DNA from 2 places in the Thermus albus genome. Region 1 is predicted to be linked to the other one. Evidence: riboswitches for the same ligand, from Rfam matches in the RefSeq annotation. Region 1 holds a riboswitch; the other holds the start of a gene.
What was found. A riboswitch is a leader RNA that binds a small molecule or an ion and turns the genes downstream of it on or off. The one in region 1 is predicted to bind thiamine pyrophosphate.

Region 2: another riboswitch for thiamine pyrophosphate. It lies ahead of thiE (thiamine phosphate synthase); the one in region 1 lies ahead of L0D18_RS09635 (thiamine ABC transporter substrate-binding protein).

Annotation. Positions count from the first base shown of each region.
Region 1 is NZ_JAKTNR010000009.1:58,330-62,531, reverse strand. Features, by position in the region: gene L0D18_RS09640 (ABC transporter permease) at 1-1,217, opposite strand, end outside; gene L0D18_RS09635 (thiamine ABC transporter substrate-binding protein) at 1,245-2,279, opposite strand; TPP riboswitch at 2,301-2,396, opposite strand; gene L0D18_RS09630 (alpha/beta fold hydrolase) at 2,444-3,292, opposite strand; gene L0D18_RS09625 (hypothetical protein) at 3,262-3,501, opposite strand; gene L0D18_RS09620 (fuculose-1-phosphate aldolase) at 3,498-4,076, opposite strand; gene rpoC (DNA-directed RNA polymerase subunit beta') at 4,185-4,202, opposite strand, start outside.
Region 2 is NZ_JAKTNR010000001.1:389,470-393,671, forward strand. Features, by position in the region: gene L0D18_RS01925 (NAD(P)/FAD-dependent oxidoreductase) at 1-132, opposite strand, end outside; gene L0D18_RS01930 (thiazole synthase) at 129-914, opposite strand; gene thiS (sulfur carrier protein ThiS) at 915-1,109, opposite strand; gene thiE (thiamine phosphate synthase) at 1,096-1,716, opposite strand; TPP riboswitch at 1,814-1,923, opposite strand; gene L0D18_RS01945 (nitrite/sulfite reductase) at 2,115-3,866, shown strand; gene L0D18_RS01950 (uroporphyrinogen-III synthase) at 3,887-4,202, shown strand, end outside.

The DNA of each region.
Region 1 (4,202 bases):
GCCCTAAGGGGTGTAGCCCCCAGGACCCGGGCGGCCTCGAGGAGGCTTGGGGAAAGACTGCGCAAGGCAGGTAAGAGGGCCCGGGCCAGGAGGGGGTAGGCCAGAAGGGCATAGGCGGCCAGCAGGAGGAGCAGGGAGCCCCGAAGATGGGGGTAGGCGAGAAGGTAGCCGAGGCCCACCGCCACCGGGCTCACCATAAGGGGAAAGAGGCCCAAAAGGTCCATGAGGGGGCTCCTCCGGGCCGCCGCCGCATAGGCCACCCCCAAGGGCAAGGCCAAAAGGAGGGCCAACAGGGTGAAGCGGAGGGTATTGCCCAGGGCCAAGGACAGGGGGGTGAAGTCCTTGGAGGCCCAGGCCGAGGCCAAGGCCCCGGGATCCACGTGGAGGAAAAGCACCCCCAGGGGAGCAAAAAGAAGAAGGAAAAAGCCCCCTAGACCCAAGGTGTAGGCCCAGGAGGGAGCGGGAAGAAGCCCTCCCGCGGGAAGGGGATAAGGCCTAAGCCGGAGGTAGAGGACCACAGCCAGGGCCAGGGTGAGGATCTCCAGGAGCATGAGGGCGCTGGCCTCAGGAAAGGCCAGGCGGTAGGCCAAGAGGGTGTAGACCTCCACCTCCAGGGTGGCGTACCGGGGCCCGCCCAGAAGAAGGGGCACCCCAAAGGCGGAAAAGGCGTAGATGAAGACCAAAACCCCAGCCGAACCCATGGCGGGCAAAAGAAGGGGAAGCCCCACCCTGAGGAAGGCCCGAAGGGGGGAAGCTCCTAAGACCCTAGCCGCCTGCAAAGGCCATTCCAGGCTCAAAGCCACCGGCAGGAGGATCCTTAAGGCCAGGCCCAGGTTATAAAACACCGCGGCCAGGAAGAGGAGAGCCTTGGTGCCATAGAGGTCCACCCCCAAAAGCCCCCTGGGCCCCAAAAGGGCCAAGAACCCCAGGGCCACCACCGGGGTGGGCAGGACGAAGGGCAAGGTGGCAAGGGCTAGGAAGGCCTCCCGCAAGGGAAACCGGCGCCGAAAGGCAAAGGCCAGGGGTAAGGCCAGGAATAGGGTAAAGAGGGCGGAAAGGAGCCCATATTCCAGGCTCCAAAGGTAACGCTCCCAGTAATACGGGTTCGCCAAGGCCCGGGCGAGCCCCTCCCCTGCCCCCAGGATGAGGATCCGCCCCAAGGGATAAAAGAGGGCCAGGCCCAGGAAGAGGAAGACCAAGAGGGCCCCGAAGGCCATGCCCCTCAAGCCTAACCCCAAGGCCCCCTAGCGCCTGCCCCGCCGCACCGCCTCGGGGCTTTGCCCCTGGAGGACCACCTTGGTCCACTCCTCAATCCAGCGCTCGCGGTTTTCCGCCATGGCCTTAGGGTCCAAGCGCACGCTCCCCACGGGCTCTGGGGCAAAGCGGAAGACCTCGGGGAGCTTGGCATCGCGGCGGGCCGGGTACATCCACATCTCCGTGGGGATGTTCTCCTGCACCGGCTTGGAAAGGAACCAGTCCACCACCTTCCTGGCCCCTTCCAGGTTCTTGGTCCCCTTCAGGACCCCCACGAACTCCACCTGGAAGAAGGCCAGCTCCGGGAAAAGGTTCCCCGTGGGGGGCTCTTGGTACTTGCCCTCGGAGTAGTAGACCTCGGCGGCGGGACTGGTGGTGTAGGAGACCACCAGGGGCCGATCCCCCTTGTAGAGGGTGAAGTGGGTGTAGTAGGCCTCGCTCCAACCCTTGGCCACCCGCACCCCTCCGTCCCGAAGCCGGGCCCAGAAGTCCAGGTAGCCATCCTCCCCGAAGCGGGCCACGGTGGCCATGAGGAAGGCCAGGCCCGGGGAGCTGGTGGCGGGGTTTTGCACCACCAAAAGCCTGGCGTACTCGGGCCGGGCGAGGTCGGCGGGTATCTTGGGCAAAGGCCGGTCCTTGAAGTAGGCCCGGTGGTAGTTCAGGCTCACCCAGCCGTAGTCCACGGGCAGGGCGCGGAAGGTGGGGTCCAGAAGCAGGGTGGCCTTGAGGTTCCGGATCTCCGGGCTGCGGTAGGGAAGCAGGATATCCGCCTCGAGGGCCCGGGACAAAAAGGTGTTGTCAAAGCCGTAGATCACGTCGGCGATGGGCGCCCCCTTGGTGAGGATGGCCCGGTTTAGGGTCTCCCCGGCATCCCCACCCTTGAGGAAGCGGAGCTTCAGGCCCGTTTCCCGCTCAAACTGGGCGATGAGCCCCTTATCCAGGGAAAAGCTGCTGTGGGTGAGGACGGTGATCTCCTGGGCAAAGCCGAAGGCCAAAAGGACCAGCAAAGACCAAAACCTTAACATATAACCCCTCCTTGTCACCGGGAGGGGCCTTGGTCACCTTCCCTACGCCGGCATTACCCGGTTCAGGTTCCAAGGGTATTTCTCAGCCCCATAAAAGGAGCACCCCCGGTGACGCCTAGAGTTTACCACCCTCTCCGGCCCCAGAAGGGCAACCCAGGCCCCTTTCACACCCTCCAAGGAGCCAGCAGGCCCTCGAGGCTTTCCCGAAAGACCTCGCCAAAGGCCTCCGGCTGGTCAATCCAAGGGTAGTGCCCGGCCTGCTGGACCACGTGGATGGAGGCCCTAAGGCGCTCCGCCACCTCCTCGGCGTAGGGGTAGCTGGTACCGTCCCTTTCCCCCACCACCACCGCCACCGGTCTAGGACTGGGGAAGAGGTAAGGGGTGTAGTCCAGCCGCCAAAGGCCGTTATGCAAAAAGGCCAAAGCCGGGGTGTCGGGCCCCAGAATCCCGGAGCCTTCCGCCACCCACTCGTACTCCAGGCGGCCGCGAGGGGTGGGGAACATGAGCCGGTCAAAGAGCACCTTGGGTTCGGCCCTTTGCAAAGCGGCCTTAAGGTTTTCCTCAGGGTCGGCCAAGGGCTCTAAGCCCGCAGCCTCCGCCAGCCTTGCGGATAGCCAGGGGAAGCTCACCCAAGGGGCCATCAAAATGGCCCCGCCCACCTCCGAATGCCGGCGCAGAAGCTCCAGGGCCACGATGGCCCCAAACCCGTGGGCCAGGAGGTGAAAGCGTTCAAGGCCCAAGGCCTCCGCCAGGGCCAGGGTATCCTCCACCAAGGCATCCACGGTGAAAAGCCTGGGATCTTGGGGAAGCTCCAGGCTCCGGCCCGAACCCCGCTGGTCAAAGTAGACCACCCGGAAGTCCTCCAGGTGCTCCTGAAGCCCCTCCCTGAGGGCATAGGCGTTGCCCCCGGGCCCCCCGTGGAGGACGATGATGGCCGGGGCATGCTCATCCCCCACGTCCTCCACGTAGAGCTCCGCTTCCCCTACGGGGATGTACCCGATTTCTTCCCGCATCCCCTATAGACTACCCCATCCTCCAGGGTAAAGGCCCAAACCTTAACCCCAGGCAGAAGCTGGGCCTTTCCCAAGGCCTCCTCCCCGGCGCCGAACACCTCCAGAAGCCACACCCCTTCCCCCGCAAGAAGCCAGTAGGGATGGGGAAGCTCCCGGGCCAAGCCCAAAAGGGCCTCCTTTTCCTTTCCTTCCACGAAGAGCACCCTCATCCCTTCCCCCAAAGGCGGTGGTAGAAGAGGATCTCGGCGCTCTCCTCCAGGGTGGTGAGGAGGCTATAGGCCTCCAAAAGGGCCTCCTCCGGTTTCTCCTTGAGCCCGATGGCGAAGGCCCCATGCCCCCTTAGGAGGCAGGCCCGCCTGTCCTTAAGGGCCTCGGCCACCGCTAAGGCTGCCTCGAGGGTGGCGCTCACGGTTTTGGGGGCCAGCACCGGGACCTCCTTCAGGTAGTACTGGCCCTCGAGGTCCAGGGGCACCAGGGAGTCCAGGTGCAGGGAAAGGGCCACCGCCACCCGGGGATGGGCATGGACGATGGCCCGGGCCGGCGTCCGCAGGTAAACCTCCCGGTGGATGACGCTTTCCACGCTGGCCCCTTGCGGAAAGGGACCCTCCAGGGGCACCTCCACCAGGTCCTCCGGGGTAAGCCTCCCCTTCTGCACCCCACTTTTGGTGATGAGAAAGCCCTCCTTGGTGCGCACGGAAAAGTTGCCCGCGGTGGCGGAAATGAGCCTATGGTGGAAAAGGTCCTCCCCCACCTGGCGAAAGACCCCATAAAGCCGGGCCAACATGGTCCCATTATGGCGCACTTGGGAAACCGGGAGGCCGGACCCCGCCCAGCAAAAACCCCAACCTGGCCTGGCCAGGTTGGGGCATCGGGGGCTTCAACCGCCCGGGCCCTAGGCCTGCTTACCCGG
Region 2 (4,202 bases), on a different contig from region 1:
CGCGCTGGCCAGGGTGGCGGCCCCTTCCTTGCCGGCATCCAGGAGGAGGACGGAAAGCCCCCGCTTCCGAAGCTCATAGGCCGCCAGGGCCCCGATGATGCCGGCCCCCACCACGATGGCGTCCGCCTTCACCGGCTAACCCCTCCCAACGGAACGCCCTCCGTGGGGCTCGAGGGGCTCGCCCCCTCCCTGGGCCGCATGGGCCCCGCCAGGTACGCCTTCCTCCCCGCCTCCACCGCCAAGCGGAAGGCCTCGGCTATGGCCACGGGGTCCTTGGCCTCGGCGATGGCGGTGTTGACCAGTACCGCATCCAGGCCCATCTCCATCACCTCCGCCGCATGGGAGGGTAGGCCCAGCCCCGCGTCCACCACCACCGGGGGAAGGGAGGCCTTCTCCCGGGCAAAGAGCTCCAAAAGAGCTCGGGTCCGCACCCCCCAGCCGGAGCCGATGGGGGCCGCCAAGGGCATCACCGTGGCCGTGCCCAGCGCCGCAAGCCTCTTGGCCACGACCAGGTCGGGGCCGATATAGGGGAGGACCGTGAAACCTTCCTCCAGAAGCTTTTCCGCCGCCTTCAGGGTCTCTAGGGGGTCGGGAAGGAGATAGCTGGGATCGGGGATCACTTCCAGTTTCACCCACCTCTCCCCCGTGAGGACCCGGCCCAACCGGGCAATCCTAAGGGCCTTCTCCGCGGTTTTGGCCCCGGCGGTGTTGGGGAGAAGCCTAACCCCCTCCAGGGCCTCCAGGAGTCCCACATGCCCGGGCATCCTGGCCTCCACCCGGCGGATGGCCACGGTGACCACCTCGGCCCCTGAAGCCCTAATGGCCTCCCGCATCACCCCAAAGTCCTTGAACTTGCCCGAGCCCAGGATGAGGCGGCTTTTAAGCTCGGTATCCCCTACCTTCCAGGTGTCCATCTAGCCTCCTTGCATGAGGGTGACCACCTCCACCACATCCCCTTCCCTCAGGACGCGGTGGGGAAGCTCCCGCCCCGGGTAGGCCTCCTCGTTGAGCAAGACCGCCACCCGGGATGGCTCCACACCCAGCTCCTCCAGGACCTCCCTAAGCGTCTTTCCTTCCAAGGGCTTGGCCTCGCCGTTAAGCCACACCATAAAGCCTCTCCCGAAAAGCCCGCGCTGCCTTTTCCGGGTTTTCCGCATCCAGGATGGCCCGCACCACCACCACCCGGCTTGCCCCGGCTTGCAAAACCTCGTCCAGGTTCTCCAGGGTGATGCCGCCGATGGCGTACCAGGGCTTTTCCGGAAGGTTTTCCCTGGCCCAGCGCACATAGGCCAGGCCGGCGGCGGGCCTTCCCGGCTTGGTGGGGGTTTCCCAGACCGGCCCCACGGAGAGGTAGTCGGCACCCTCCTCCAAGGCTTTCCGGGCCTGCTCAGGGGCGTGGGTGGAGCGGCCCACCATGCCGGAGAAAAAGCGACGGGCTTCCTGGGGTGTAAGGTCCCCCTGCCCCAGGTGCACCCCATCGGCTCCCAGGAGGGCCGCCAGGTCCGGCCGGTCGTTGAGGAAGAAGGGCGCCCCGTAGCGCCGGGCTAGGGAGAGCATCCTTTCCCCTAGCTCCAGGATGGGCCTGGCCTCCCAGTCCTTGGCCCGGAGCTGCACCACCTCTACCCCGCCCGCCAAGGCTCTTTCCGTGCGGTCTAAGATCTCCCCAAAGGACCAACCGGGCCTAGGGGTTACCACCAAATAAAGCCTTCCCAGCAAGCTTCCACCTCCTCGGCGCGTTCAGCCCGGGTTAATGCAAAAGGCGAGGGGTCCGAGCCCAAGCGCTCCGAGGAAGGGGCAGCGAATTGTGGTGAGGTTTCCTCCGCATAGGCTTCCCTCCGCCGGCATTACCCGGATCAGGTTCTAAGGGTTGCTGGGAGAGACCCAGCTCTCAGCCCCTCGCTTGGGGCACCCCTAGCCTGCCCTTTGATTATAGCATGCCCGAGGCGTGGGGTCCCGCTCGCGGAATCCTCTGACACCCCGAGGCCTCCCCTGCCAAGCAGATGCTTATGGGAGAGCTTATGGTCTACCCCCATGGATCCTCGCACATACCCTTGACTTTCATAGACTCAATGGTATACTATGCCGCCAGCCCCCTTTCGGGGGAAGGAGGCGCAATGGGCGAGACCTTGTTTGAGAAAGGAAGGAGCCTAAACCAGGCGGAAGCGGAGATCCGCTACCTGGAGGCCATGATCCCCCGCCTCGAGGCGGGGGAGGAAGACCCTGAGGATTTCAGGGTCTACCGCTTAAAAAACGGCATCTACGGCATCCGGGGTAGGCCCGAGCATCATATGGTCCGCATCAAGCTTCCTGCGGGGCGGATCAGCCCGGAGGCGCTAAGGGTCTTGGCGGAGGTGGCCGAGCAGTACGCAGAGAACCGCCTGGCCCACGTGACCACCCGTCAGGCGGTCCAGCTACACCATGTGCACCGCAGGTACCTACCGGAGCTTTTGCGCAAGGTAAACCGGGTAGGCCTCACCACCCGCGAGGCCTGCGGCCACTCCATCCGGGCCATCACCTGCTGCCCCTTTGCCGGGGTCTCCCCCGAGGAACCCTTCGACGTGACCCCTTACGCCGAGGCCACCTACCGCTACTTCCTCCGCCACCCCGTGGGGCAGAACCTGCCCCGTAAGTTCAAGATCGCCTTTGAGGGATGCGGCACCGACCACGCCCGCACCCCCATCCACGACATTGGAGCGGTGGCGGCGTTGGAGGGGGGCAAAAGAGGCTTCCGCCTCTACGTGGGTGGGGGCCTGGGGGCTGCTCCCATGAGCGCCGAGCCCTTGGAGCCCTTCACCCCAGAGGAGGACCTTCTCCCCACCATCCTAGCCGTTCTCCGCCTCTTTGACCGCCATGGCAACCGCAAGGTCCTAACCCAGGCCCGGCTTAAGTTCCTGGTCAAGAAGTGGGGGATCGCCGCCTTTCGCGAGGCGGTGCGGGAGGAAAGGCGCATCGTGAAGTTAACCGCCAGCGGGGAGGATCTCAAGGCCTGGCAGCCGCCCCAGGACTCCTCGCCTCCTCCCCTACCCTCCCCCCCAAGAAAACCCTTCTCCTTTGCCCCGGGGTTTGACGAGTGGCGCCGCACCAACCTCTTCCGCCAGAAGCAGGAGGGGTACTATACCGTCACCGTTCGCCTCCCCTTGGGGGACATCACACCCAAGGGGCTTAGGGCCCTGGCGGCAATCGCCGAAACCTATGCCGGCGAGGTGCGAAGCGCCATCAGCCAGAACCTCCTCCTCCGCTTTGTGCCGGAGGAAGCCTTGGGCGGGCTCTACGAAGCCCTTTTGCAGGCCGGTCTAGCCTCTCCCCAGGCCCATACCATCCTGGACATCACCCGCTGCCCCGGGGCCGATACCTGTAACCTGGCCATCACCCACTCCCGGGGCCTGGCGCAAGCCCTCGAGGCCCACTTGGCAAACCTTCCCCTGGTCCGCGACCCCGGGCTAAGACCCATCGCCATGAAGATCTCCGGCTGCCCAAACTCCTGCGGCCAGCACCACATCGCCGACATCGGCTTCTATGGGTCCAGCCGCAAGGTGGGGGAGAGGGAGGTTCCCCATTACACCCTGCTCCTGGGCGGGCGCACTCGGGAAGGGGAAGCTCGCTTCGGCCAGATCGTGGCCCGCATTCCCGCGAGGCGCACTCCAGAGGCGGTGGAAAGGATCCTTAGGCGCTACCAGCAGGAACGGCAGGAGGGGGAAAACTTCCAAGCCTTCCTAGACCGGGTAGGGGTAGCCTCCTTCAAGCCCCTTCTGGCCGATCTTCAGGAGATCCCCCCTTACGAGGAGGCCCCGGGGTTCTACGAGGATCTGGGAGCGGAAGGGGAGGTTTTCCAGGTGAGCCTGGGGCGGGGAGAGTGCGCCGTATAGCGTAACCGGGAGGCAAGGGCATGCGACTGGCCTATACCGGTTTCAGGAGGAGGGAGGAGTTCAAGGTCCTAGCGAAAAAGCTAGGCTTCACCCCCCTCCTTTTCCCCGTGCAGGCCACGGAGAAGGTACCCGTGCCCGAGTACTGGGATGCCCTTTGGCGGCTGGCCTCAGGGGTAGACCTGTTCCTGGCCACCACCGGGGTGGGTGTGAGGGAGCTCCTGGAGGGGGGAAGGGCTTTAGGGCTGGACCTCGAGGGTAGCCTGCGCCGAGCCCACCGCCTAGCCCGGGGAACCAAGGCGGCCAGGACCCTAAGGGAACTGGGGCATCCTCCCCACG